Regions from separate parts of the Lysinibacillus sp. FN11 genome, predicted to be linked through region 1. Evidence: a T-box and tRNA genes for the amino acid it is inferred to sense, from the RefSeq annotation. Region 1 holds a T-box; the other holds one or more tRNA genes.
What was found. The T-box of region 1 lies ahead of tyrS (tyrosine--tRNA ligase). A T-box ahead of a tRNA ligase gene usually reads a tRNA of that ligase, here a tRNA-Tyr.
Positions count from the first base shown of each region.

Region 2: it encodes a tRNA-Tyr, which carries the amino acid that the T-box ahead of tyrS (tyrosine--tRNA ligase) is inferred to sense. The anticodon was not compared.

Region 1 covers NZ_CP102383.1:2,558,493-2,571,527, forward strand. Annotated here, with positions in the region: gene NP781_RS13700 (shikimate kinase) at 1-202, opposite strand, end outside; gene NP781_RS13705 (hypothetical protein) at 223-384, opposite strand; gene comGF (competence type IV pilus minor pilin ComGF) at 401-826, opposite strand; gene NP781_RS13715 (hypothetical protein) at 819-1,136, opposite strand; gene comGD (competence type IV pilus minor pilin ComGD) at 1,129-1,566, opposite strand; gene comGC (competence type IV pilus major pilin ComGC) at 1,566-1,904, opposite strand; gene comGB (competence type IV pilus assembly protein ComGB) at 1,915-2,988, opposite strand; gene comGA (competence type IV pilus ATPase ComGA) at 2,963-3,982, opposite strand; gene NP781_RS13740 (helix-turn-helix transcriptional regulator) at 4,309-5,019, shown strand; gene NP781_RS13745 (DUF2626 family protein) at 5,137-5,379, shown strand; gene NP781_RS13750 (MBL fold metallo-hydrolase) at 5,455-6,099, opposite strand; gene NP781_RS13755 (DUF2759 domain-containing protein) at 6,269-6,448, shown strand; gene tyrS (tyrosine--tRNA ligase) at 6,504-7,718, opposite strand; T-box leader at 7,828-8,069, opposite strand; gene NP781_RS13765 (LTA synthase family protein) at 8,326-10,221, opposite strand; gene NP781_RS13770 (YqgQ family protein) at 10,502-10,711, opposite strand; gene NP781_RS13775 (5-formyltetrahydrofolate cyclo-ligase) at 10,704-11,297, opposite strand; gene rpmG (50S ribosomal protein L33) at 11,410-11,559, opposite strand; gene NP781_RS13785 (hypothetical protein) at 11,874-12,164, shown strand; gene NP781_RS13790 (hypothetical protein) at 12,164-12,646, shown strand; gene NP781_RS13795 (anthranilate synthase component II) at 12,691-13,035, opposite strand, start outside.
Region 2 covers NZ_CP102383.1:4,060,277-4,078,305, forward strand. Annotated here, with positions in the region: gene NP781_RS21380 (helix-turn-helix domain-containing protein) at 1-214, opposite strand, end outside; gene NP781_RS21385 (ABC transporter substrate-binding protein) at 350-1,342, opposite strand; gene NP781_RS21390 (VOC family protein) at 1,670-2,158, opposite strand; gene NP781_RS21395 (hypothetical protein) at 2,654-2,995, shown strand; gene NP781_RS21400 (GlsB/YeaQ/YmgE family stress response membrane protein) at 3,223-3,477, shown strand; gene NP781_RS21405 (SDR family oxidoreductase) at 3,726-4,490, opposite strand; gene NP781_RS21410 (DUF2691 family protein) at 5,166-5,630, shown strand; partial or broken gene NP781_RS21415 (IS3 family transposase) at 5,786-5,961, opposite strand; gene glmS (glutamine--fructose-6-phosphate transaminase (isomerizing)) at 6,435-8,237, opposite strand; gene NP781_RS21425 (type 1 glutamine amidotransferase domain-containing protein) at 8,842-9,357, opposite strand; gene glmM (phosphoglucosamine mutase) at 9,485-10,837, opposite strand; gene NP781_RS21435 (CdaR family protein) at 11,051-12,127, opposite strand; gene cdaA (diadenylate cyclase CdaA) at 12,120-12,956, opposite strand; gene NP781_RS21445 (anti-sigma factor family protein) at 13,106-13,732, opposite strand; gene sigW (RNA polymerase sigma factor SigW) at 13,746-14,309, opposite strand; gene rocF (arginase) at 14,443-15,348, opposite strand; tRNA gene NP781_RS21460 (tRNA-Lys) at 15,534-15,606, opposite strand; tRNA gene NP781_RS21465 (tRNA-Gln) at 15,620-15,694, opposite strand; tRNA gene NP781_RS21470 (tRNA-Tyr) at 15,709-15,792, opposite strand; tRNA gene NP781_RS21475 (tRNA-Val) at 15,811-15,886, opposite strand; tRNA gene NP781_RS21480 (tRNA-Glu) at 15,942-16,016, opposite strand; tRNA gene NP781_RS21485 (tRNA-Asn) at 16,130-16,206, opposite strand; gene mbcS (acyl-CoA synthetase MbcS) at 16,476-18,029, shown strand, end outside.

The sequences.
Region 1 (13,035 bases):
TGAAATTTTTCAAAAATTCTGTTTCTATTTCTCGAAAGTGGGCCTCACCGTATTTTTCAAAAATCTGTGGAATTGTCATCCCCTGCTGACGCACAATCTCATGATCCATATCATAATATGGCATCTTCAATAAATAGCTTAAACGTCTTCCTAATGCACTTTTTCCACTACCCATAAAACCAACTAAATATATTTTTCGCAATTCGATTCACCTTCTTATAACTACGATTCTACACTGTCTGACAAAATTTGTCCCAATAAATTTATCGTAGCTCGAACATTCAATTTTTCTAGCCCATCATATGTTCGATACTGCATTTCATAAGACATATAATACGCAAGAACAAAAGTAGTTACAAAAAATAATAATGCAATTGCGATCAAAAAAATAGCCCCTCTGTCATTTTTCAATAATTGGCACATAAAAGGTTCGCTCCTTTAGAATACCACTAGCCATTTCAACAGCTATCGTCAGCTTATTTTCGGAATAGCTAAATTGACATTTATTGATTCCTATTAGTATAGGAACATGTCCACCCTTTACCTGCTCACGGATAATATTCGAGTAGCAATCAATATGATGGAGCGTATTAGCTGTTTGGAAAGTTATTCTTTTTTGATCTTCACGAATGGAAAAGGTGGAAATATCTTTTAGAGAGAGGTTCAAATCAGAAACAAATAGTTCCCACTTTGTTTGTTCATCTGTTAGCATAGTGGACTTCATTTCAGCAAACCAAAGTATTATAAGGACAAAAAAATGAGAAATAAGCACAAAAACGACTAATTGAAACATAGCTTCTATTAATGTATAGCCTTTCTCATTCATGAACTTCACCTGTCACTTGAATACATTTTTGGCGTGATTCCTGTAAATTTTGAAATTGGACACAAACTTGTTGTTCGTCAACTTTCCAATGATAAGCAACCTGTTCAATGATTCGAGAGCCCTCTGTTACTTGAATCGCATGGTACTGTTTTAAACCTTCGTATGCTGTTTCAGCTGCAATTAGCTCCATTTTTTTATTAGCAAGATTTGTTTTCATCGTATAAGTAATGGGGATTAACGAAGTACAAAGTAACATCAAAATACCCACACCTAAAATAGTTTCTACAAAAGAATAGCCTGACTCATTCAATCCTAGCTCTCCCTCGTCCTAATGTTATGATTACTTTTCTCTTGCCCTGTGGTGTTTTAAATGCCATGGTGCCTGCTGTCATCACATTGCCGCTATAGTTATAGACAAGTGTTTGAATTGAACTCTCAGCTGGCAAAAATTCAACCCCCTTTGGAAAAGAGCGTTCATATAAATGAGTATAAATATCTTTTTGAATAGTATAACGATTTGTTGAACCTTCCATTTTCAGGGCTATATATTGTCGTTGGCTCATACTAGAGGTTTGAATATATTGAATATCCAGTTGTAATTGCGTAAAAAATCGTTCTAATTCCTTGGTTTCTGCTATTTTCAATGAGAATTTACTAACAATCGCTGTTAAACTCATAACAAGAAATAAGACAACCAGAATTTCAAGAATCGTAAAACCACCGTTTTTATGAACATTCATTAGCTATCAGTACCTGTTTCCAAGTTGACATTGGCTGGGCGTACCTCTCCCTCATTAGTAATCACTATTTCTTCTTTATTTGGGCAGGTTGTTTCATTTTCCTTTAAATAGCCTTTTGCCACTAAATCATCTAAGGTAGGATAAGCCATATAATCTACACGATACGCCTCTACTTGGCCTTGTACCATGCTTATATAAGCTGTACAGCCTTTCTTATCTATTGTGGCGAAATGCTTTGTAACATTTGGGATTGTAATTAAAATAAGAATGGATATAATTAACAGAACTATAAGCATCTCGATTAAAGTAAAACCAGCTTGTTGTTTGAGTCGTTTCATCATCTTCCTCCTAAACTAATTCAATCATGTGATAGATGGGTAATAATAAACTGATATAAGCCGCTATTATACAAGCAGCTATAAGGATAAAGAAACTAGGCTGCACAAAAGCTAATATTTTTTGTAAAAGCTGTTCCTGCTTTTCCATTAATAAATCGCTATACAATACTAATTCTTTTCCTAAATAGCCGCTGTGCTCGCCATGCTCTACGAACATTGGAAAATCTTTTTGAAAAACGGCCATCATCGTTACCGCCTGTGTCAGTGATTCTCCAAAGATGACTCTTTCTTTTATACGCTGTGAAAGAACTTGGAGAAATGGTTGTAGCTGCTGTTCCTCTAATAGCTGAAGGCTTGCTTGTAATGAAAATCCACTTTGTAGTAAGCTGCCTAAATAAGCAGCAAACTGCCTTGTCAATGCCAGCCTAAAATAGCGCTGTATAAAGGGGATTTTTAATAAAATTGTTAGTTGATGAGCAACAGCTTGTCGTTTGAGATAGAATCGAAAAATGATTAAGCTACCTATTACTATGAACATGGTCGAGATAACTACATCTGGTACATGTAATAACAGATTGGACAACGCAATACTTGTCTCTTCTGTTTCAGAGGTACGACTGACGACCATTCTTTCAATGTTCGGTAAAAAAAATGTACGAAACACAAAAAATAACAACAATAAAAAGATAATCAGTGTGACAGGGTAGATCAGCAGCTTGATTAGCTTTTTCTTAGTCTTTTCACTTACTGTTATCTGTTTAGCCACACCTTTAAATGCTTCTATCATGTGGCCATTGTTTTCCGCCACCTTAATTGCCATTAAATAATGATTCCCTAGCTGTAATGTTTCAAATATCCCTGCAACCCCTACTCCTTGTCTGAGCTTTTCATCAATTTGCTGCTGTATGTCCTCATGGGCTTCGATATGATGAGGTAGTAGCATGGAAATAGCTTGGGGAAATAAATATCCTTCCTGCATTAGTACACATAAACGATTGAAAAGCTGAGCTTGTTCCTTTACCCGCCATTTCGTAGCCCGATTATAAAAAAGAACAATTTTATCGATGTATGGTTGTAACTGCATATAGGCTCTCCACTAATTCCTTTTGCCCCATTAATGTTAAGTCATAAGGAAGTTTGTAATTTCCCTTATCCTTGATGGCGGTGATGGCTCTTGATAGATGATCGTCATGTAATATTTCATAGACAGCTCGACGTTCTCCATGTAGAGCTGAGGTCTGAACAAGCATTTGGGCAACTATACCGATAACCGTTTGACGAAGCTCCTCTATCGACACACCTAAATCCATTAAACGATAGAGACAATTAATGGAGTCTTTTGCATGAATAGTGGAGACAACTAAGTGCCCTGTTAGAGAGGCTTGGATGGCAATATTTGCTGTTTCTCTATCGCGAATTTCACCAATCATAATGACATCAGGTGAATGGCGCAAAATGGCTTTTAATCCTGCAGCATATGTAACACCTGCTCGCTCGTTGACTTGAATTTGAAGTAAATTGGCTTGGCTGTTTTCTACAGGGTCTTCTAAAGAAATCACATGTCGATTCAATTCTGTGGAACAGTAATGGATTAGGGAATAAAGTGAAGTAGACTTGCCAGAACCTGTTGCTCCCGTAAAAAATAGAAGACCTTGTCGGTTTTGTACCAGCTCCATGAGTTGGTGAGCTGCGCTTTTGGAAAAGCTTAGGGAAGTTAGTGGAAATGCATGATTTTGGAGAAGTAAACGAATAATTAAGCTTTCTTTTAAAAATACAGAAGGCAGTGTGGATACTCGAAACGAATAAGAATTTTGCTCCATTGCTTTTTGAAAGGCACCGCTTTGAGGTTTACGACGTTCACTAATATCTAATTCGGCAAGAAATTTATAGTAAGAGATCATTCTTTCTGCAAGTTCATGAGGTAGCTCACCAGCGTGGAGAAGTTTATCATATTTCCGAAAATAGATCCGATACTTTATGTTTCCTGGAACTAACAATAAATCGGATGCTCCAAAATGATAGGCCTTTAGTAAAAGTTGCTCACATTTTTGTTCGACAACTGTTTCAAAACTCTGCATATATGCACCTCTCTTTTAGTTCATTCGAATATGACCGCTCTATTCGTTATTTCCTAGTATAAGGAGGAACTCGCCACGAGAAAAGCCCTTTTCAGAAAATAAAAATTTGCAAGTTAATTTTCTGCCAATAATGTTTTTTGCTATAAAAATGTGGATAAAGTGCAATTTTCCACTAAAAAAGAATATAAATGCATGAAAAAATTAATATTTATGCCGAAATGAACTGTATCTTTTTCAATAATACAATATAATAGTATCAACATGATTATTTTCCTAACACTTGGTAGACGAACAAAATTTTTATAAAAATTAAAGAGGTGAAGCTCATGATCCATCCATTAAAAATTACTAGTACACTAGCGGATGAAACAAGATACTCTATTTATGAGTACATATTGCAAGAGAAAAAAACAGTTACTGTACAACATATTGCTGATAAATTCGGTATCCATCCTAACGTTGCTCGACTTCATTTAACGAAGCTTTCAGAAATAAATATTATTACAGCTGACTATGTAAAAACAGGTAAAGGTGGCAGACCTGGACGTGTTTATAAAGCTTCAGAAAAAGGCGTATCTCTTACTTTTCCAAGACGTGAGGAAGATCGTTTATTAAAATGGACGATACAATTAATTGAAGACTTTGGTCCATCTGCATTAACAAAGTGCCAGGAAATTAGCTACCAAGACGGCTACCAGCAAATGAAAAATTATATGAATGCTGAATTGACATTAAGTAATTCTCTTTCCTTCGAAGAAAAACTTCAGCTATTAACGGACAATGCCGCATTAATTGGTTATATTCCACAAATTCAACAAACTGAGAATGGAAAAAAAGTTATCTTCTCCATCTTCAATTGTCCCTTCCAGGAGCAACTGACAGCCTATTCTGAAATTGTTTGTTCATTACATGAATCCTATTTAAAAGGGCAATTAGATGCCTTGTTTACGAACAATGAATTTGTGCAAATGGAAAGTATGATACATAATTGCGATTTATGTAAATATGAAATAAACGTGACAGAAATCGATAGCTAGATTAAAAATCCATTTGTTTGTCACAAACATGGAGAAGTTCCAGTTTACAGACACCTTTCATATCATTTATAATGAGTAAGAGATTATTGTGTCGTGGGCAAAAGGAGGGGAAATTTCATGGATAATATGTATAAAGTTATGGCATTCTGGACAGGTATTTTTGCCGTTATGTTCTACCTTGGAGGTATGAACGAGGTATCGCTATTATTCTTAGGTAATACAGGTTTATTCTTATTATTAGGCTTCTTAAACCTTTCAGAACGTATGTACATGTACATTTTCGGAGCATATTTAACTGTATTCTTCGCTGGCTTCACGTACTATACAACATTCATTCACGTACCTGGTGGCGGTCATTAATACAAACAAAATCGCGTATCTCACTTTCGGTGAGATACGCTTTTTTATGTGCTAAAACAGTTTATTAGCCATATTTTAAAATCCATTTAAAAAAGGATTTGTCTCCATTTCTGCGCCTACCGTTGTATAATTACCGTGTCCAGGATAGATAATAGTATCCTCAGGTAATGTCAACAGTTTATGATGGATCGATTCCAATAAAATTTTGGTTGATCCACCTAATAGATCTGTACGTCCTACACCTTGTTCAAATAACGTATCTCCCACGATGGCAAAACCGTCATTTTCAAAGATATAGGAAATACTCCCCGGTGAATGCCCAGGTGTAAAAACTGCTTGAAACACAAAATTACTCATTTCAATTTGCTGTTCTTTTTTGATAATTGTATCTTGCGCTGGTGCAGCTACCCTATAATCTGGTAATGCAGGATATTTACTAGAGCCATTTTTCGTTGGATCTGCTAGCCAACTAACTTCCTTTTCATGAATCCATACAGGAACATCAAATACCTCACGCACTGCATCTACTGCCCCTATATGATCAAAATGGGCATGTGTTAAAAAGATAGCAAGAGGTTTTAAGCCGTTGCTACGGATTGTTTTAATTAGACGCTCCGCTTCTTCACCTGGATCAAATACGATACATTCTTTTTCTTTATTCGATACGATATAGCAATTCGTTTGGACGGGACCAAGAGAATAACTTCGTACGTTCATCATAGTTATCACCTCAATTTCCTATTATACAGGCTTTGCCACAATTTGACGATAAATGTTCATAGTTTACAGTATTTTAGTCCTCGACAAAAACAAGTAGAACGTTTACAATTAAGGAGGAATATTGTTTGCGACATTCATTTTCTGATGTCGAAAGGAGTGTCTATTTTTAATGAACTTATTAATGGTTATTTTTGGTCTAGTAGCGATTTTAGCTGTATTTGGTACATTCCAAGCAATTAAAGAAAAGAACCTTTTAAGCGTTGTTTTCAACTTATTAAGTGCTGCTGTATTCGGATGGTTCGTCATCATGACGATTGTTCACAGCGGTTACCCACCAAAATTACACTAAAATTTAGACAAAAAAAGAGCAGTCTCCTCGGAGATTGCTCTTTTTTTGTCTGTTATTACTTATTGAATTGAAGAAATCGCTTCTTGCCAATTTGTAGGACATCATTATTCATTAATACTTGTGATAAGTCATCCATCGCCATTTTTTCTCCATTCAAGGATACTCCTTTTTGCTTGATTAACCGCAAAAACTCACTCTTACTTTGAATAAAACCCATTACCACTAGTTGTGGAATGATATCCACGATTCTTTCCTTATCAATTTCCAAGAGCAGTATAGGAATGTTTTTTGGTATTTCCCTTTTTTGAAATGCTGCTTCAAAATAAGCTCTTGCTTCCTCCATTGCTGTAGATCCATGGTATAAAGCCGTTATAATTTCTGCTAATAGGAATTTCAAATCGCGGGGATTCTCTCCCTTTTGTAGTCTATCTTGAATAGCCTGCACATGTAGTGGATGCTCATCTGTTGCTAATTCAAAATATTTGATAATTAAAGTATCTGGGACTTCCATCACCTTTTTAAACATAATCTCAGGTGCTTCGTTGATGCCAATATAATTACCTAAGCTCTTACTCATTTTTTCTATGCCATCTAATCCCTCTAGCAAGGGCATAAAAATAGCAATTTGTTTTTCTAATCCCCGATGCTTTTGTAAGGTGCGTCCCATTAAAATATTGAAAGTCTGATCCGTTCCACCTAACTCTATATCTGCCACAAGCTCTACTGAATCATATGCTTGCATGAGTGGGTAGAAAAACTCATGTATACCAATTGGGATGTGCTGCTGGTAGCGTTTCTGAAAATCCTCACGCTCTAAAAGTCGAGCAACAGATGTTGTGGCTGCTAGCTTGATGACTTCTTCAAAGGACAGCTTCGCTAACCATTCACTATTAAAACGAACCGTTGTCTTGTTCGGATCTAGTACTTTAAAAATTTGCTCACAATATGTTTGGGCGTTTTTCTTCACTGTATCGTCATTTAAGGCTGTTCGGCCCTTGGCTTTACCTGTAGGATCGCCAATTCGTCCTGTAAAATCACCGATAACAATAACTGCATGATGGCCTAAATCTTGCATTTGCTTGATTTTTCGTAGAACAACCGCATGGCCTAAATGAATATCTGGTGCGGACGGATCTAGTCCTAGCTTAATCGTTAAAGGTCGCTGTTCTTTATATGATCGCTCTAATTTTTCAAGTAAATCCTGTTCGTCAACGATCTTGTTAGCACCTTTCTTGATAATCGCCATTTGCTCCTTTGGTGTTAAAAACATACGAAACATCTCCTTGTAATATTAAATATTAATATTGCAAGTTCTATAAGAGTAAATGTGGGGTACCGCTTTTGCTTAGAAGGCATAAAAAAACGCCTTTAGGAAATTCCTAAAGGACGTAGATAAACGTGTTACCACCTTTTTTCGAGAGCTATTCACATAGCCCTCCTTAACAAGTACAGCCATAGCGATACTTTTGCAATGATTACGGATGCAACCCCGTCGTAGCCTACTAAAGTTTCGGTACGCAGCTCCAAGATGTATTCACTTTAATATCCCCTTGCGCCTCTCAACAACCGGCTACTCTCTGTTAGTTCCATTAAAGTTACTCGTTCTTTTCGATGCCTTTCACTCTTATACTCCGAAATGCGAAAAACAAATCTTCGTTATGCAGATATTTACACTTATTATAATCGTATCTTTCTATTTGTCAATAAAAAGAAATGCCCAATAAAGTGTATTCACGTTGCATCATGTTGTAAAACATTGCGAAAGGTGTTTTCTTTAGCATAAGATTCACAAAAAAATTTTATGAATGGTTGATTGTGACCAATTCCTTTATATCAGCAATATAAAAAGGAGATCCCTATACGAGATCTCCCTTTGATTACTTAACTGAATCCTGCTTTAAATTACCTGTTTTTTCGTCATAGAAGCGAAGTAAGTCGCCATTAATGATGGCATCGGAATTTTCTAGCTCCATTGTGGCACGATCAGCATAAGACTGACATGGCTCACCATCTATTTCTTCGCCAGTTGCTTTGTCATAGCAAGCTTCACCAGCATAGACGTATTTATCTGTAATAAAGCGTCCATCACGGAAGACTACAAAGTCCTCATGCTCTGGAGAGAATAAATCCGCACCCATTTGCATATCTTTTGACGTTTCAACGCCAAGAAGGTGTAAGATCGTTGGACGTAAATCCATTTGTCCTGAAATCTCAGTCATTTCTTTTCCATCGCCCGCTCCTGGGATGTGGATGAATAAAGGTACTTCTTGAAGCATTGCATTATCCATTGGTGTAATTTGATCTTTTCCTAAATATTGTGCCATTGCTTTATTATGGTTCTCAGAAATACCATAGTGATCCCCATACATCACAATAATAGAATTATCATAGACACCTTGATCTTTTAACTGTTGGAAGAAGTCTTTTAATGCCTCATCCATGTAACGTACTGTTTGGAAGTAACGATTTAATGTACCTGAATTTGAATCATATTCAGGAATCATAATATCTTCTGGATCCAATGTAAATGGATAATGGTTCGTTAAAGTAATAAGTCTAGAGTAGAATGGCTGAGGCATATCTTTCATTAAAGCAGCTGATTGCTCTAAGAATGGAACATCTTTCATTCCCCAGTTTACAGCTTGCCCCTCTTCCACAGTATATGAATCTATATCGTAGAATTTATTAATTTTTAACGATTGATACATCATGTCACGATTCCAGAATGATTTATTATTAGGGTGCATGACATTTGTAAAGTATCCATTTTCTCCAAGGCGTTCAGCCATTGAATTATACGTATTTCCACCATGCGTGAAGAATACAGCACCTCGACCTAAACCAAACAATGAGTTTTCAACAATAAACTCGGAGTCAGATGTTTTTCCTAAACCTGTTTGGTGATAGAAGTTACTGAAATAATACGTATCTTTATCTTTTGTTAAAGAGTTTAAAAATGGCGTAATTTCATGACCATTCATGTCATTATTAATGACAAAGTTTTGTAATGACTCCATCGACACCACAATCAGGTTACGACCTTTATATTTCCCAAACATCTCTGGATTTACAGCAGCCTGATTAGAACGTATATAGTTGTTCACTTCTACTAGTTCACTACCATCGGCTAACGCACGTTGTGCAGATGATTTAGATTGAATATAAATGTCATACAAGTGGTAATTGTACGTACCAATGTTTTTTACTAATAATTCGCGGTCAAAACTACGTGTTAGTAATTGTGGACGCTCCGTTTCTGCTAATCCTAAATTTAAGAATGTCATTGCTATTGCAAGCACAAAAAATGCACGACGGAATTCAATATTCACTTTAAATGCATCTTTCATTTTTGGTAAAAATTTATTCGCTAAGATTAAGATAACGACATCAACGAAATATAATACATCCCAAGGCTCAACAATGGCTGCTACTGATGTTCCTAAGTCACCAAAGTTACTTGTTTGGAATAATACTGGTAGCGTAATAAAATCATTGTAGAATCGATAGAACGCTACATTTCCGTATAAAACAATGGACAAAATAACGCTGACCGTAATCAAATAACGATTTCTAGCTTTTGCTGATTTAAAGAATAGTGATAAACCATACGTAAATAGCAAGAAGCTTAATGGATTAATAAATAAAATAAACTGTTGCATTGCATTTTCAATTTTCATTTCAAAGCTTGTGTGGTAAACAATGACCGTTTTGATCCAAGTTGCTATAATTGCTAGTATCATAAATGAATGTTTAGGCCACTTTATTGATTTCATTCCTAACATCCTCCCTACTTCCTTACAAAAAAATAATAATTTTTTACATTTTGTTACGGAAACAAAATATATCTTAATCCTTTTTTAACAGATAATCAACACATATCTCATGGAAAATTTTTTCTCTTTGCTCTTTCTATGCACCAGATATCTATATATACGTTTTGCATTGTAAAAAGTTTCGTAAAAACATAAAAACAGCGGAAACCCACTGTTTTTAAGAATATTACATACATGTTACATTAATTTTACAATACCCAATTACATTATATTTCAAACATTACTTTTTATGCTCTTCCATACGAAGTCTTGTTGTTTCTTGTCGAATAAGCAGTAGGGCCATTTGATAATCTTTTATATCTAGTACATTCGCTTTATAGAGCTCACGTATTTCATCCTCCATCAGCATCAAATCGCCAATAGGATCACGTGTATAAATATAGGTACCATATGTTTTCAAGAGTTCATAAATATCTAGCATTTTATCCATTTTCGTTCGCTCCTCGTTGTGCAACACAGTCAATACGTTTTGTAGGCGTCACAATGATATCTACTGGGCAATCATGTGCTTCAGTAGGAACACAATCAATGATTTGCTCATCAAAGAGCAACGACATCAGCTTACCCTTGTTATAGTTTAATACATAGCGGTCATAATAACCACCGCCATAGCCGATTCGATAACCGTATGGATCAAAAACAACGCCTGGTACAATAATGATATCCATCTCATTTGCGTCAACAAACTCACTTTTTGCTGGAATGGGCTCACGCAAATGCATATATACAGTTTCAAGCTGTGCAAATGAATCAATTGCATAAAATGACATTTCTCTTGTTTTCGGGTGACATTTAGGAACTGCGACCTTTTTCCCTAGTTTCCATAATTCCTCAATTAGAAGAATTGTGTCGACTTCTGGCTTATTTGAAATGGTCATACCAATTGTATTTGCTTCTATTATATATGGTTCCTGTAGCACCTTTTTTAACACAGCTAATGATTGACGATAATAATCTTCATCCGTCAAGGTTGCAAGGTCTTTGCGTACCGTGTTTCGTAAAGTTGTTTTATCCATCTAGGCTACCTCCTATATCGTAAAACGTCATATCCTCCTGGAAGTGTTACATTGAATGATTTGATAAAATGTAGAAAGCCAAAACCACTTGTGGTTTTGGCTTAATGAGCGATTACTTAGTTTCACGGTGAAGAGTGTATTTCTTCTCGCGAGAGCAATATTTTTTAAGTTCAAGACGCTCTGGATTGTTACGCTTGTTCTTTTTAGAAATGTAGTTACGTTCGCCGCAATCTGTGCAAGCTAAAGTAATATTTACGCGCATCATTAACCCTCCCACTCTATATCAAGAATTTAAATTTGAGCATGATTTATACGACTAACCTATTATAACATAAACTGAAAAAAAATCTACCTTCATTTCATATTAAGTTTGCATATGGTAAAATATCTTATAATTACATACTACATTGAGGTGAAACTATTGGATTTATCCATCGTATTAATGAGTATCGGAATTTTTCTGATCATTGTTTCGTTCTTTTTCAAAAATAGCACGAAAAAATCGAACAAGATGTCGAAGAATTATCTATCTCCATCTTCCAAGAAACGAATAATTTAAAGCGTCGCCTTAAGATTGTGGAGGAAGAACTTTTACTAGAGCCTGAGTTCCAAGTGAAATCAAAATCAAGTATCCCTCCAAAAGGTCAAGATCCTAAAGTGCACCAAGTCATGCAGGCCGTTCAACAGGCTGCACAGGCTTCAAAAGTTGGACAAACAACAGCAGCAGCAAAACCGATTCATCAAATTATTATTAGTCAGGTACTTGAATTAAATAAACAGGGACTTTCTGTAGCAGATATTAGTATTCGCTCAAATTTAACAGAAGAGCAAGTTCGGCAAGTGATTGCAAACGGGGGCGTTAATTGATGAATAAGTCTGCCATTCGTGCATTTGGTATAGCCGTTTTTCTTGTTGGGGCATTGCTCGCACTCGCAAACCGCTTCGATGTAACTATTGGTCTTCCTACCAAGGAATTTTCCAATCAACAACAGGTAGAAGAACTACAAAACAAATTAAGTAAGGCCAATCAAGAAATTGCCTCGTTAAAGGATCAATTAAAGCAAGTACATACGACTGAAAAAACTTCTACAACAGATGCATCTGAACAAGCTGATGAAGAAACGGCTACGGATGTAACAACGATGTCTCTGCAAATCTATAGTGGCATCACACCGTATAGTGTGGCACAAAAACTTGAAGACGGTGGCATTATTACCAATAGTGTTGAAATGGAGTTACTACTCGCTAACCCTAAATATGCTAGAAGCTTACAAATCGGCTCCTATGAGGTCAATTCTTCCATGACCTTAGAAGAAATAGCTAATTTAATTACAGGCAAGAAACAATAACTTAAAAAGCTGTCGCCCATTCAGATGAGGCGACAGCTTTTTTATTAAGCTATACTTTCCAGAAAGGCTTGCATCATCATACTGCCTTCTTTTGTGCCGATTGATTCAGGATGAAACTGCAGCCCATAAAGAGGATATTCTTTATGTTGAATGGCCATAATCTCTCCGTCATCTCCCGCTGTGGCGAGTATCTTAAAATCCTTGTGTAAAGTTTGTTCTTCAATAATAAGTGAATGATATCGCATAACCTCGATATCTCCATCTAATTGGGCAAATAAACCTGTTTGCTCGTATTGTAATGGGGACAGCTTTCCATGCATAATGTTTTTGGCCTGCACAATATTTGCGCCAAAAGCCTGCCCTATAGATTGGTGTCCAAGACAGATACC
Region 2 (18,029 bases), 1.5 Mb from region 1:
GTACAGGTAAAATGAGCGTGCAGCTTCCTTGTCGTAGATCGATTGCCATTTTGTCTACATATAGTCGTATGTCAGGACTGAGTGCTATCAATAATGTACATAAATTTGTTTCATGATTATTTATTCCCTCATTATGGCTATTAGCTGACATTAGTCGGTCAACTTGAAATCGATCATAGTGTTGTAGTCTAATATATAAGGATGACAGATTCATAAGCAACTCTCCAAACATTGAAAATGATTCTCATTATCGTTATTGTAACATATAATGACCCACTATTAACGATTGTTCGAGTATGAGCTATTTAGAATACTAGCGGTTTAAAAATTGATTGGGCGGATACATTTTTTACTGTTTGCGCATCCACGCTGGTAGCTTTTGGAACAATTGCTCCAAAGCTAATAAATTATCTGTATTCCATTCATTAGGAACAACATAAATTTTTCCCTCTTTGACCGCAGGCAAAGTTCCCCATATAGGGCTTTGTAGCAACCGATCAGCTTGTGCTTCACTTTCACTATCCTCTTGTACAATGACAAACAAATGATCACCAGCAAACTCAGGAAGCACCTCTTCGGAAACCTCTAGGAAAGATACCCCTTCTACATCAATAATATTCTTCTGTACTGCTGGTGGAACAGCAAAGCCATTTTTTCCATAAATAATAGCACCTAGGCTACGATCACCCATGACATAAAGCGTCTTACCTAGCTGATAGAAAACTGTTGCAGTCTCCCCTTCTGTTAATAGAAACTTGTCAAACATTTCGTTAGACTTTGTTTCAAACTTAGCAAGCAATTGAGCTACTTCTTCCTGCTTGCCTAGGATATTCCCCATCTCTTTTACTCGTTCTGTATAAGGAAGAGCAGGGTTAAAGGGAATCGTAGTAGCAATTTTTGATAATTCTTCATTAAGATTTGGATCCGCCTTGTAATAGCCATTAATAATTAGATCAGGTTTTAAAGTCAAAATCGTCTCTAAGTCAGCAGGATTACCAATATCAACGATCCCTTCAAGTTTGCCTTCATAGTAACTAGGAGAATCTTTAGGAAGATTATTACCAACAATCGCAATATCCATCGCCAAGAAATCACCAACTGTCTGACCAATATAAACGACTCGTTTTGGATCTGCAGGTATTTCAACCTGTTCACCTGTAATCGTTGTATATTGAACAGCTGTCTCACTTTCCTCTGCTTGCACATCAGATTGAGTATTTTTCTCGTTTTCCTTTTCCTGCGCCTCAGATGTGTTGCTATTAGAACTACATGCCGCTAATATCAATAGCAACAGGAGGAAACTCCCCCATAGTATAATTCGCTTTCCTATATATTTCTTCATATTTGTTGCCCCTTTCTAATTTATCTTTAATTGAAAATGATTATCATTTACAGAGTTATTATAGATTTTATGAAAGGGCGAAACAATGAAAAAAACGCAATAATTTATTTGGATAAATGTCAATACTCAGGATTATGATAGCCTTTTGGTTTTTTATCTTCAGGTTTAGTGAAGAATTATTCATTCGTTTTCGACTATATGATCAAGTTAGAGCCTCAAGAGGGAAAATGGTGAAATTTAAGCGTAAAAATTAGCTCCCTATAGAAACAAAAAAGAAACCATTTTAGTGGTTTCTTTTCATATCAACAAACTTGTTGATTAGCTATACTATTTGATTTCTTCAGCGAGCTCTAAAATAATTCCTTCTGGCCCACGAACGTAGCATAATTTATAGGCGTTTTCGTACCTATAAATGTCACTAATACGTTCTGCGCCCGTCTTTACCAATTTGTTAACGAGGGCTTCAATATCTTCAACATTGAAGGCAATATGCTGGATACCCATAGTATTTGCTAGAGGATGCTGGATGCCTATTTCACTTGATGGCGCGTTAAATTTTACAAGTTCAATATTCGCCTCACCGTCTGGTGTTCGCAACATTACTATTTCTAGATTTGCGTCACTAGCTGACGTTCGCAATTTTGCAGCGTCCTCTTTAATATCTTGAAGCCCTATTACCTGCTCCATCCTCTTCACCCATTCACCCTCCACTTTTCCTTCCCCTATCACCTCAAGGCCAAAGTCAAGAAAAAATGCTTTAGCTGAAGGAAGATCATTGACGATTATCCCCACATGATCAATCTTACGGATTTTCATATTTCAAACCACCTTTCTCCTATTTGAGTAATTTATTTTTAATTCCAGAATAACTTCCCAAGTGCTTAATCGAAAGGTTAAATACCTTTAGTGCCGTAATTAATAGCTATCGTTCATTAAGTAGTATAGGCGAACTCATGGTAATTTGACTGGCATGATTGTTTTAATTAAAAATATCATAAAAACTTATCAAAATAACAGAGGAAGGCCTAGTTTCAATCCACTTAATTTCTTGATTATACTATAATTCAAAAGCCTTAAAAATATAAAAACCCCCATTAGATAATCAGATACTTTGTTTATCTAACAGGAAAGTTTTAGCCGATTAATTATGTGTAGTTACAGCCTTAACTTTTAATTAAATAAACTAATAATTGTTAAATAATGTTAATAAATTTCGTTTTTCACCCGATGATAAAAGTGTGTTACAGATAATATAAAAGAGCAGATATATGAAGATGCTTGAATACTATGAAGAGAGAGGTGTATTAAAAGATGGTTTCTATGGAAGATATGAGTATAAGGTTAACTATCCTTCAAGGAGCTTACGGATATAAAGGTTTTACGGAACAAACTGGCGTAAATATGTATAAAACTGATTTGAAAGCTTTTCAAGAAACAATAGAAACTGCAAAAGAACCAATTAATGCTAGTAAAATTTCAAAGTTATCACCCGACCAAATTAAAGTGCTCCAAGGTGCCCCAAGTGGTAGTTGGTTGATTCCTTTACTGAGTAGAATGGGGCAATTAGTGATGATGGATTTACGTGAGGGACTAGTGAACCCCAAAATATTTCAATACACTTCGACAATGAATGCTTATAAAAGATCCATTTAAGCTAAGTGAAATAAAAGGCATTAACGAAAAGGTTTTTGCCTTTCTATTTGCTATGTAAATACAAAAGGTCAATATATGAAGCGTATGTATCGTGACAATGTCCGCTATCTCCTTTGAAACTTCTCCTAATTTTTATTTTTTTCCTCCTTATAGTTTGAAAGAGTTCAATAAAGGTTATAAAACACTATAACGAAATATTTAAAATACAAAATTAGGAGATGGATAGTATGAGTTTCATTTGGTTTTTAATAATTGGCGGGCTTATCGGTTGGCTTGCAGGTATAATTTTAGGTAAAGATATCCCAGGAGGAATTATTGGTAATATTATTGCAGGTATTATCGGTGCATGGATTGGTGGTATGCTTCTTGGAAGTTGGGGTCCTAAAATTTCGGATTTCTATATCTTCCCTGCCCTTATTGGAGCAGTTATACTAGTTTTCATTTTGAGTGTAATTCTGAAATCATTGCGTAATGCTTCGTAAGCTAAATAGATCTCTTAATTTGTTTCTATACAATTAAGTGAATCAGATGTAACCAATAATAAATGGTGACTGTGCTTATAACAAAAAGGCGGCCTCCCACATCATATCTGTGGAGAGCCGCTTTTACTTTGTTCTTAATTAACTTAATAATCCACCGCTCCGTGAATTCAATTAGAACAGAACAGCCTATACAACAATAGTGCCTGATTGGGGAAGACCATGCCATACAAAGCTTGATAATTAATGTTCTATAAATGAGATCCTCCACTTGCATCTAGCAATTGACCAGTTACCCAACGACTGTCTGAGGAAGCAAGAAAGGCGACAATATCTGCCACATCTTCGGGCTCTCCCCATCTGTTGAAAATTGAAAGACCAGCTGCATATTTTTGTCCATCAAGGTTTTTCAAAGTCTCAGCATTCATCTCTGTATTAATAATTCCAGGCTGGATGGCGTTTACCGTAATATTCCGGCTCCCTAATTGTTTGGCTAGAATACGCGTAAATGTGTCGATTGCACCTTTGGACATACTGTACGTGAAAACACTTGGTGAAGCTACACGTGTTACAAAAGATGAAATATTAATAATACGTCCCCCATCTTTTAAACGTGGTAAAGCTTGCTGAGTAACAAAAAGTGGTGCTTTAATATTTATCTTCATTACCTCATCGAATGATTCTTCCGTCGTCTCTTCTAAACTGATAATTTGACCAATTCCAGCATTGTTGACAAGAATATCGAATCCGCCACCGCCCGTATATTCCCGAATAGTAGCATCCAAGGTAGTAAATAAATCTTGAATACCATCTAAAGTACTAAGGTCAGCACCAATCGCCAAAGCATTTCCTCCGCTTTGTTCGATCTGGTGAACAACTGCTTCTGCCTCATTACGTCTTTTCCCATAATGAACGACGACAAAGGCTCCCTCTTGTGCCAGACGCAATGCAATACTGCGGCCAATTCCTCGACTTGATCCTGTAACTAAAGCGATTTTGCCTGCTAACTTACCCATGCTTCCATCTCCTTGTTCAAACATAGTTAGATTACATAGAGAATTATATCAAGGAACATTATTTGAAATGTTGCTCTCCTATTCGGTTTCAAGGGGTGTTTCGTTATGGATAAAAACACCCCTTTAGATTAATAGTATCCAAAGGGGTAAAATGGTGTAATTTTGTTACAAACGGTATGACTTTATTTAAAATCACCAACATATGTTGGTTTGGAATAAAGATTGATTAAAAAATATCCCTCAACCCTTATCTAATATCAACTTCAAAAACTCCATTTTGAAAAAAGTTTGATCAAAATGGAGTTACTCTTTTTAGATAAGTATGAGATTTTATAAAAAAGTTTGATTATTTACCAGCAATGTTGCTCAACAATAGCTTCCTATTGCTGAAGACCTGTAATTGTATTAACAATATTAAAAGTAAAAAAACCAAGAAATGTTAGTTTAACAGCATTTCTTGGATTTCGGTCTCTAATCCTCTACTTCTATACCCTACCTTGAATGGAATATCAAATTGTGAAAGACTCGGACACTTAACACAAATTAAAGGATTCGATTTATATTGGAGATACCCTTCCTTGGTCGCTGACGTATACTACATTAATTTTTGTAATTTATGGAATTTTATACTAAAATTTATTATAGCTACTAAACAATTTTAGAAAGGGTGTTAAAATGCGAGGTATAACCTTCGAGATTAAAAATGAATATGGCAAGTTTTTATCTGATATTTTATCAAATATAATTAATCCTTCTTGGTATTGGTCAGTAGGTCCTGGAGAGTCTTACAAAAAAGAAAAAGGAACACTAGGTTCAGAATTATTTCCCCCCAGTGTTATTTTAAATGGTCAATCATTCTTAGAATATATATCAACTGATGAATATTATTTAGTATTTACTGACCTAAAAGCTTTTCCAAATATGGAAGAGGTAGTGGAAATTAAAAGTTATGAAGATTTTTTAAAAAGCACTTGTGAACTTGCACTTCTAATTATAGACTCATGCTATGTATCAATTTTTTCAAAAGATGAGTCAACTATTCATAAACTTTTCGAACGTGCAACAAATTTTCATTACACTAATATTAAATATATCACTAATGAAAATGATACACATACCAGTTTGACAGTATGGGGATAAGTGAATGAAATCTAAACTATCCCCATTGTAAAGGACATTTTTAAAAAAGCTAGGCAACTTGTTGAAGCTACTGTCTGTACTTTGCAGGTGGCAGCTTTTTCAAATGCCATTGCTCTCAAATATAACGCTTAATTTCTTGCTACTTCTAATGTTTAACATTTATGGATATTTATTTCGTCTTTAAAATGCTCAAAAATGATTCTTGTGGCGCATTGTCCAAACAGTTTCCTGCGCTTGACATGGATTGCCCTAATCCCATTTTCTTCACAAGTTTCTGGAATTGTGGATTGGTATAATGGAATCCTTGTTCCGAATGAATAAAGGAATCTTCTGTTAAATGGTTTTATACCAATTAATTCAACATCTAAACCAGCATGCTCCTCTTGGTAACTTCCCTTTTTTCATTTTCGCCTCCCAGCTATCTATAAAAATTAGTATAGGTACTCATGAATTTTTTAATTGCCTAAGACCACTTTTAAAATGATTGTCAATTTTGCATACACAAGTCAGACATACCGGATATAACTTAAATATCAAATCTTTTTTATAAACATTACAACTTTATTTCAAATCTACAACTGACAATATTAATTATAATGCCTACTGCAGTATTCAATTATATATGTTAATCAATCTATAGATATAAATACATTTTTAGAAAAAGCAAAAACCCTGATACAGCAATATTTCCACTGTATCAAGGCTTAATTTAGATGTCACAACATAATATATTATTTATGACAAACACAATTATATATTATGACAGTATTAGTTATAACTCACAATTAAATCTAATTTTTGTTCTTACTCAACAGTTACCGATTTAGCTAAGTTACGTGGTTTATCTACATCACAGCGTCGGTGAAGTGCAGCATAGTAGCTAATTAATTGTAAAGGTACTACTGATACAAGCGGTGTTAGTAATTCATGAACATGTGGAATGACTAAACGGTCGCCATCTTCATCAATGCCAGCCATCGCGATAATACATGGATATGCACCACGAGCCGCTACTTCTTTGACATTACCACGGATGTTTAATCCTACTGATGCTTGTGTGACAAGCGCAAACACAGGTGTACCTTCTTCGATTAAGGCAATTGTTCCGTGCTTCAGTTCTCCACCAGCAAAGCCTTCTGCTTGGATGTACGAAATTTCTTTTAGTTTTAAGGCACCTTCAAGGCTGACATAGAAGTCCATATTACGGCCAATGAAGAATGCGTTGCGTGCAATTTTCAAGTAATCTTCTGCAATGTCTTCTAGCACATCTTTTGAATCAATAATTGTTTGGATGCCATTAGCGGCAATCGCAAGCTCTTGTTTTAAATCAAATTCTAAGCCTTTGCCATTTGCCTTTGCTGTCACATAGGCTGCTAATGCAAGTACTGCTACTTGTGCCACATAAGCCTTTGTAGAAGCTACAGCAATTTCTGGACCTGCATGTAATAACAATGTATGGTCAGCTTCACGTGATAACGTAGAGCCAGGTACATTTGTAATCGTTAATGTTGGATAGCCCAGCTCTTTAATTTTTACAAGAACTTGACGGCTATCTGCTGTTTCACCTGATTGTGTAATGAAGATAAATAATGGTCGTTCTGAAAGTAATGGCATGTTATAGCCAAATTCACTAGAGATATGCACTTCTACTGGGATACCAGCCATTTTTTCGAAATATTGTTTACCAATGAGACCCGCATGATAGCTTGTGCCTGCTGCAATAATATATAAACGATCTGCTGCTCGTAATGCTTCTAAAATCTCCGCATCAATCGTTAAATCACCATTGTCACCTTCATATGCTTGAATGATTTTACGAATAACTGTAGGCTGCTCATCCATTTCTTTTAACATATAGTGTGGATATGTGCCTTTTTCAATATCACTCATATCAAGCTCAGCCGTATAGGGTGCACGCTCTACTACAGTACCATCTAATTTTGTAATTTCCACACTTGCTTTGTGTACGATAACTACCTCTTTATCGTGAAGCTCTACGTATTGATCTGTTACCTGTAGCATCGCCATTGCATCTGACGCAACAACATTGAAGCCTTCACCAATTCCAACTAGAAGTGGTGACTTATTTTTTGCTACAAAGATTGTATCTGCTGCCTCTGCATCTAATAGTGCCAGTGCATAGGAGCCATGTAATAGAGATAATGTTTTACGGAAAGCGTCTGCAGTGCTTAGACCATCTTTCACAAATAACTCTACTAATTGCACAATAACCTCTGTATCTGTATCAGATTTCATTGGAATGCCTTTTAAATATGTTTTTTGCAATAAGTGATAGTTTTCGATAACCCCATTATGCACAAGTGTAAAGCGTCCTGATGCACTTTGATGTGGGTGAGCATTTAAACGATTTGGCACACCATGTGTTGCCCATCGAGTATGACCAATACCAATTTTCGCAGCAACATCTTCATCTACCGCTTCTCGTAAATCTGCAATACGCCCTTTTTCTTTGAAAACCGTTACGCCTTCCTCGTTACGTACTGCAATACCTGCTGAATCATAACCACGGTACTCTAGCTTTTCTAAGCCTTTTAATAAAATTTCCTTTGCATCTGATTCACCGATATATCCTACAATTCCACACATAATTCTCGTCCTCCGATAATGTCAATTTAATGCAATGACAAACTAGGCCTCATCCTATCGAATTTTTTTGAATGTACAAGCGATGCTTTATTTTTATAAAAATAAAGCACTCCAATACACACAAGCTACTCACGCTACTCAGCCAACTGAATAGAGATCTTCGATATGTGAAGCTTCATCTATTTATCTATTGCTTTTACAATACCTTCTCCATTTTCTGTACATTCAATCACTCAAATGCTTTCAAAATGGAAAATGACAATCGGGTATGTCGATTGGGAGGCATCCGCCGAATTTTCGATAAACCTCCACCTCGTCTGCTGAAGATCTTTTCGTCCGATTTCTTCAGCTCAGGCGCTATAATTGTTTTCCGATTTTGCGCTTTCTTCCCTCCTTAGGCGCTCGTTAAAGAATAAGGTCGGACCTCATCTTCAACTTCTCCATCATACTCAATCATATGCTATCCGTCAAATTTTCGTTATAAAAAACACCTAGTCTTAAAGCATTTTCGTGACAAATATGTAGACAAAGCGATACATAAGCACTTTGATAAGCATTGTAATACAAAATAGGCACAAGCATCTAAAATGCTTGTGCCTATCCTTTATTTACTGTCTAATAATTTAACAATTTCTCTATTAAATGCAGGAAGATCATCTGGCGTTCTACTTGTTACAAGCTGTTTTTGACAGACAAATACTTCTTCATCATGGAAGATTGCCCCTGCATTTTCTAAATCCACTTGAATGGATTTATAGCCTGTGGCGTCACGACCATTTAATGTCTTTGCAGTAATGAGAAGTTGTGGTCCATGACAAATGGCAAAGGTAGGCTTCATTTCATCCATAAAGGACTTTGCAAATGCTACTATACGATCATCCGCACGTAATATATCAGGAGAAAAACCACCAGGAATAAATAATGCATCGTAATCTGTAGCTTTTACATCATCAATGCCTTTATCAATTTTCACTGTCTCTCCATGCTTCCCCTTAACTTCCTTGCCCGCTTCGGTATCAATTGTTACTAGCTGATGCCCAGCTGCTTCCAAAGCTTCTTTAGGGCTTGTAAACTCAATGTCCTCAAACATATCTGTTATAACTGTAGCAATTTTAGCCATATCAATTAAACACTCCTTGTTATTGTGACTCCTAATTACTGTTCCCCATCTCGCTTATTTAAAACATTCCTTTCAAATAAGTAAACCCGATTTCCTGTTTACGGAAATCGGGTTTACACTCTATTTCTTATTCTGTTAGGCCCATTTCTACACGTACAACATCTGCAATACGCTCGACAAAACGCTCGCAATCCGTTTCTGTTGCTGCTTCCACCATGACACGTACTAATGGCTCTGTACCTGATGGACGTACTAAAACACGACCATTTCCAGCCATTTCAGCTTCTACCTCTGCAATTACTGTAGCTACTTTTGCATTATCGGTCACAGCATGCTTATCTGTTACACGCACATTGACAAGACGCTGAGGATAGATTTTCATTTCAGCTGCTAGTTCTGAAAGCTTTTTACCCGTCGCCTTCATAATGTTGACAAGCTGAATTCCTGTCAGTAAGCCATCACCTGTTGTATTAAAATCTAGAAAGACGATATGCCCTGATTGCTCGCCACCTAAATTGTATTCATTCGCACGCATTTCTTCCACAACATAACGATCACCTACAGCTGTTTGTACACTTTGCATACCATTGTCAGCCACAGCTTTATAGAAGCCCATATTGCTCATTACTGTTGAAACAATTGTTTGCTTCTTCAAACGCCCTACCGCATTTAAATGCTTACCAATGATAAACATAATTTGGTCACCGTCAACAATTTTTCCGTTTTCATCTACAGCAATTAAACGGTCTCCATCACCATCAAAAGCTAAACCAACATCTGCACCTTTTTCAGTAACAAATTTAGCTAGTCCTTCTGGATGTGTTGAGCCTACACCATCATTGATATTTAAGCCAGTTGGAGAAGCACCCATTGTAGAAATGTCAGCTTCTAAATCGGCAAATAAATGTGTAGCTAAAGATGAAGTTGCACCATGTGCACAATCAAGCGCTACATGGATACCATCAAATTCTTCATCCACTGTTTGCTTTAAGTATTGAATATATTTTTGACCACCTTCGAAATAGTCACTTACAGATCCTAAATCTGCTCCTATAGGACGTGGTAATGTATCCTCTTGCGCATCAATTAACTCTTCAATTTCCGCTTCCTGTGCATCTGTTAGCTTAAAGCCATCAGGACCGAAGAATTTAATACCGTTATCTGCAACTGGGTTATGTGAAGCTGAAATCATGACGCCTGCATCTGCGCTCATAATTCGAGTAAGGTATGCCACACCTGGTGTTGAAATAATACCAAGACGCATTACCTCTACCCCAATTGATAAAAGACCAGCCACAAGTGCACCTTCAAGCATCTCACCTGAAATACGTGTGTCACGACCAATTAAAACCTTTGGACGGTCAGTTGCATCTTTTGTTAAAACATAGCCACCTATACGACCAAGTTTAAATGCAAATTCTGGTGTTAATTCACTATTCGCGACGCCACGGACGCCATCTGTTCCAAAATATTTACCCATTCTACTTATTCTCTCCTTCAATGCAAGACAGTGCCTAGTGAGTTTCTATCAAACATTAGACACTTGTCCGCTTACTTTTGGAAAAGTCTGCTTTTGTTCATTCATTGGTAATTATTAATATTCCACTCTGCCAGTTTGTTTGATGGAACCTGAATTACAAACCTGATTGGATTTTTGATTTAGAATCAAAATAAAATTATAGTCACATATTGTTTAAGAATCAATATCTTCCGATTCCTCAGTTGACGTATTTTTATCAGTTGTAGTACTCTCATCTGTCACATCAGGTTCTTCAGTTGGAGGTGGTGATTCCTCTGTAGAAGCTGGTGTTTTCTGCTGTTCTTCTTGTTCAACCTTTGTAATATCTGCCTTCACTTTTATTTTCTTGTCAGATATTTTTGTCACACCATCTGGTAATTTTACATCAAATTCATAAGTTTTGGACTCAGTAATTTTTGACAGGTCAACTGTTATTGGAATGGATGTTAAACTGTCAATAATTGATTTTCTACCATACACTTTGATCATTTTTGGTGTAAATGTTAATGAGTTAATGGTAATGTCTTCGGCAGCTTGCCCTGTTTCCTTAAGGACAACTGGGATCTCTCGACTATACTCCGCTATATCTACTTGAACTTTCACAATTTCAGGTTCAATAGTCACATCTAACTTATTTAAATCTCTATCTAATACTTTTACAGCTGCTTCCTGTGTGAATGATTGCTTCAAGCCCTGCTCTCCTGTAACAGTTGCTTTTACATAACTAATGCTTTCAATAGCACTTTTTGCACCTGTTACATAAACAGTTGGCGGGTTGGCCGTCATTTCTTTTAAGATAAAACCTTCTTCGATTAAACGTTTGTTCATTTCAGGGTCCACTCGGAACTCCTGCGTGACCTTTTCCTCAATATTTACATGAACAGTTGCAGGGTCTAATGTCACCTTTAACTTATCTGAAATATTTTCGTATTGCAGTTTTACATCATGCTCTCCCAGCAATAAATTGCTCAAATCCGCAAATATAGAAAAATCCTTAGCTCCCTTTGCTTTTAAAACCAATGCCATCGGACCTTCTATCGTTACATCCACAGTTTCTGGTAAACCTGTCACAATAAGATTCTCATTATCGTAATAAACATCCACTGGAACATCACGAATAACATCCGTTTGTTCATTTGAGGTAGCCTTATTTAAAGGTGACAACTCGGTACGCACTGAGAAAAAAAGCAAAAATGCTAAAAATAGCGCGATGATTCTAAGTACCCAAGGGCTATCCATCATTTTATCCATTCTTTTTCCCCCTCCAAGTCAACTTAGAGGATGCATTTGATTCTTGAACTGATCCGAACCACATTTTTCGTAATAATGTTTCGAACTCCTCTAGAGAAAGATTTCGATGGAGATTACCATTTAAAGTTATGCTAATTGCGCCTGTTTCTTCTGAAACGACAATTGTAATAGCATCTGTAACTTCGCTTAAGCCAAGAGCAGCGCGGTGGCGTGTCCCTAACTCTTTTGAAATAAATGGGCTTTCAGATAAAGGTAAATAACAAGCCGCTGCCGTCACTTTATCTTTTTGCATAATAACAGCCCCATCATGTAGCGGGGTATTTGGTATAAAGATATTAATCAGTAATTCTGATGAAATTTCAGCATTTAGCCCTATACCCGTTTCAATATATTCATTAAGGCCTGTTTCTTTTTCAATAGAAATTAACGCACCTATTCGACGTTTAGCCATATAACTTACAGACTTCTTCATTGCCTCAATAAGTCTTGTTTGTTCTTCTTCCTCTTGACTAGATGAGCGTTGGAATAGCTTTCCTCGTCCAATTTGTTCTAAACCGCGTCTGATTTCAGGTTGGAAAATAATAATAATCGCTAGGAAACCAAACTCAATAACTTGTTGTAGCATCCAGCCAAGTGTTTGTAACCCTAAAAGGTCTGTTGCAATTCGTGCAATAATAATGACGAATATTCCCTTAAGTAATTGGACAGCCTTCGTACCTTTAATGAGGGTTAAGACTTTATAAACAACGTACCAAACGAGCAGTACATCAATGAAGTTAATAACAATATTCACAGGCGTTAAATCCGTGAAATGTTCGATAATTTGCACGTGGCATCCCCCACTTTTCATTACGAATCCATACACATTCAAGTATATCACATTCTTATCAAATGTAACTTTTTTCAAATAAAAAGTCTACTCAGAAGAGTAGACCTTTCAGCCTCTCACGTGCACTATTTTTTAGGACGTATAGAGTGTTATTTAGTTTCTTCTTTTTCCTCAAATGTCATGGCTGTCTTAACAGAATTTTTAATTGTATACCATAACCATTCAAATACTTCGTCAATTTCTTCGATTCTCCCTGAAACTACCGCTGAAGATGCCATATATTGCCCGTTGATTACTGTGACGTTGCCATCAACTTCACCTTCAACAATCAAATCGCCATTTTTTACAACAATATCGCCTTTTACCACTTCTCCTTCAGGGACAATCACTGTTTGACCATCCACAACTAAATTAGGTTGTTTGGTTACTGAGAAATGCTGGTCATCCATGAAGCTACCCAATAATGTAGCACTCATGAATAGGCAAAATACTGCTGCTGCCACAAAGAAAGGATGCCGGCGAATCCATTTTTGTATACCTACTCGACTTTTTGGTTTTGGTAAACGAGCCATAACTGCTGCTTCAAAACCCGGAGGCGCTGTAATATGGGAAGCACTCTTCACAAAGGCGATTGTTTCACTCAATTCTTGCATCAACTGTTTACAATCATTACATGTATGCAAGTGTTGTTTCAACTCTTGCTCATGCTCACGACTAATGTCACCGTCTAAATAATCATGCATATAGTCTATAATATGCTCTGGACAAGTATTCATGACGCTCCCCCTCCTACAGATTGTTTAATTGCTTACGTAATGCCTCACGTCCGCGGTGAATCCTCGTTTTCACCGTTCCAAGCGGCATATCTAAAATCTCGCTAATCTCTTGTAACGATAACTCTTCTATATATTTCAATACTATAACCGAACGGTATTTATCCGGCAATCGTCCAATTTCATATTGAATGCGATCTTGCAGCTCCATTTGTTCTAACTGCTCCTCTGGTAGCTGGTCGTCTGCTGCGATTTGCGAGTACATATCAAGCCCTTCTGTACCAGCTACTTCTGCATCTAAATAATAATCCGGTTTCTTTTTTCGAATACGGTCAATGCAGAGGTTTGTCGCTATGCGATAAAGCCACGTCGAAAACTTTCTTTTCTGATCAAATGTATGCAAGTTCATATAAGCTCGCACAAAAGCCTCTTGAGCAATGTCTTCAGACTCTTGTTTGTTGCCTAACATTCGATAGCATACTTGGTACAGTTTGTGCTGATAGAGACTCACAATATCGGCAAATGCGTTTTGATCGCCTTTAAGCACTTGTTTTATTCTCTTATTTACTAACGCATCCATTGTGTTGACTTCTCCACCTTTACAACTGTCTTATACTATACGAAGCACCGATAAGAAAAGTTTCGTTTTAATTCAATTATAGCAAAAGATTTTTATGCAATGTGGCAACAGGCAATTTTTTGTCAAATTTTCTTTAAACTAGTGTTTCGCCAAATAAAGATCCCATTAATGCAACAGCCACATTTGCTGTTGTATTCTTTTCATCTAATATAGGATTTACCTCTACAAACTCTGCTGAAGTTACCATGCCTGATTCTTGTAACATTTCCATTGCTAAATGGCTTTCTCGGTACGTAATTCCGCCTGGAACTGGTGTACCCACACCTGGCGTATAAAGTGGATCTAATCCGTCTAAATCAAGTGATAAATGTAAGCCATCAACATTTCGTTCCTTTAAATAAGCAAGTGCATCTTCCATTACACGTGTCATGCCAAGTCGGTCAATTTCATGCATTGTATATACCTTAATTCCTTGTTGACGAATCAATTCACGCTCTCCCGGGTCTACTGAACGAGCTCCAATAATAATCACGTTTTCAGGCTTAATTTTTGGAGCATAGTTGCGAATTTGCACTAAACGTTCATGTCCTAGCCCAATACTAACTGCTAACGGCATCCCATGTATATTGCCTGAAGGTGTTGTTTCAGGTGTATTTAAATCTGCATGTGCGTCATACCAGATAACACCAAGATTTTTGTAATGCTCACCTAATCCAGCTAATGTTCCAATAGCAATGCTATGGTCTCCACCGAATACAAGTGGGAATTTTTTTTGTTCCACTACTTCATGTACACTATTTGCTAATGCAGTACTAACTTCTACAACTTCCTCTAAATTTAGTAATTTTTCATCCACAGCTCCGTCAGCAAGCTTTTGACTGACACGAATATCCCCTTGATCCTGAACATCGTGTCCGATAGCCTCTAAACGTTCAACAATACCTGCATATCGAATAGCACTTGGTCCCATATCTACACCACGGCGTGTTTGTCCGTAATCTGTTGGTACTCCAATAATAGAAATATTAAGTTTATTCATGTTTTTATACCCCCTAAAAGTTATAAGATTATTGTAAAGCCTACATACCACTTGGCTCAACTCGACAAAAACTTGCATATTTATTCATATTTAAATAACATAAAAAAATCTCCTACTGTTTTCAGCAAGAGATTAGTTATCTGTAGTTAATATAACACTTTTAAATAATTTTCATTCTAAAAAAGTGAGCCATGAAGGACTCGAACCTTCGACCCTCTGATTAAAAGTCAGATGCTCTACCAACTGAGCTAATGGCTCATAAAAGAAAAAATGGCTGGGGTACTAGGATTCGAACCTAGGCATGACGGAATCAAAATCCGTTGCCTTACCGCTTGGCTATACCCCAATCATTTATAAAACTGGTGGAGGGGGACGGATTCGAACCGCCGAACCCTAAGGAGCGGATTTACAGTCCGCCGCGTTTAGCCACTTCGCTACCCCTCCGAAATAACACAATAAGAATGGTGGAGGATGACGGGCTCGAACCGCCGACCCTCTGCTTGTAAGGCAGATGCTCTCCCAGCTGAGCTAATCCTCCATATAAACAGGTGTTATATCACAGTTTATTTTCTTTATAAAGCCTAAGTTTTAAATGGTGACCCCTACGGGATTCGAACCCGTGTTACCGCCGTGAAAGGGCGGTGTCTTAACCACTTGACCAAGGGGCCAATATTACGTCTTAAACAAGACAAGAATTATAATAACATTTTTAATTAATAATTGCAATGCTTTTTCACAAATTATTTTATGTATTATAGCCTATGAAAAAAGGACAAAAAAATGGCTCCGAAGGCAGGACTCGAACCTGCGACAACCTGATTAACAGTCAGGTGCTACTACCAACTGAGCTACTTCGGAACAATGCTATTCACTTTGGTTTTAGACAACCTCTTAAGTACATTTATTATTATAGCAAGCATTATAAATAATGCAACACATTTTGTTAAAATTTTTATATTTTTTGTCGAAGACTGCTCCTATATTCGTCTGAAAGCATAATAGTTCTCTATTAATTCTAATATTTCTATTTAACGTACTAAATATTCTTGCTGTATATTATTGTAATTGTTAAAATAAAAATAGTTTTATGAATTTTCTATCAAATTGTCTGGGGGAGGATGTTCAATATGGTATCAAATGATTTAATTGCACCTGAATTTTATAACATCACAGAGGAATTAGAAAAATTTTCGCAAGATAGTGATCGACAAGCAATACGTTGGTTAAATACACAACAAGAGAGACGTACAGTTTCTTATGTCGAGCTTAACCAAAAAATGAATCAGTACGCAAACGCTTTTACGGAGAAGGGGCTTCAAAAAGGTGATCGTGTATTAGTTATTATTCCTCGACTTCCTGAAGCCTATTTCGTTTTTCTAGGTTGCTTAAAGGCTGGTATCGTACCTATTTCATGTTCAGAGATGCTACGTGCAAGCGATTTAGAATATCGGATGGAACATTCTTCTGCTAGTGCAGTTATTGCTTATGAGGCTTTTACTAGTGAAGTTGATCAAATAATTTCTTCTGTATACGCATTGAAAAATAAACTAGTGATCGGTGCTGCGAAAGGAGATTGGACTTCTTTAGATGAATTAGCAAGCAAGCAGCCAGCTACATTTACAACTGTAGCTACTACACGTGATGACATGGCATTCCTTTCTTATACATCTGGTACAACTGGTAAACCTAAAGGCGTTGTTCATTCACATGGCTGGGGATATGCACATATTAGAACTGCAGCTTCAAAATGGCTTTGTGTACGTGAAGGGGACCTCGTGTGGGCAACAGCTGCTCCTGGTTGGCAAAAGTGGATATGGAGTCCTTTTTTATCAACAATCATGCTCGGCGCTACTGCTTTTGTCTATCATGGTGGATTCGATGCAAAAACCTATCTTCAATTAATGCAGGATGAAAAAGTTAATGTTCTATGTTGTACACCGACAGAATACCGGATTATGGCGAAAATCGATAATTTACAAGACTACAATCTATCATCTCTACGAAGTGCCGTTTCTGCAGGTGAACCTTTAAATCGTCCAGTTATCGAAACATTTATGAATCATTTTGGACTAAAAGTACGTGACGGCTATGGACAAACAGAAAACACATTATTAATTGGTACACTCGAAAACACAGAATTACGTCCTGGTTCTATGGGTGTTCCAACTCCAGGTAATATTGTACGTATTATCGACAATGAAGGGAATGAAGCACCAGTTGGCGAAGTTGGTGATATTGCTGTTCACAAATCTTCACCAGCTTTATTTAAAGAATATTATAAAGAACCAGAGCGCACACAAGCTGCATTTCGTGGGGATTGGTATATTACAGGTGATCAAGCAAAATGTGATGAAGACGGTTACTTCTGGTTTGAAGGTCGTGGGGATGACATTATTATTTCATCTGGTTATACGATCGGACCATTTGAAGTTGAAGATGCATTAAACAAACATGAAGCTGTACAAGAATGTGCAGTTGTAGCTGCGCCAGATGAAATTAGGGGGCATATTGTAAAGGCATTTGTTATCTTAAGAGAAGGTTTCAAAGAATGCAATGAAGAGGAGTTAACAAAGGAGCTACAGGAGCATGTTAAAGCGTTAACAGCCCCTTATAAATACCCTCGTAGTATCGTCTTTATTGATGAGTTACCAAAAACGACATCAGGGAAAATTCGCCGTATC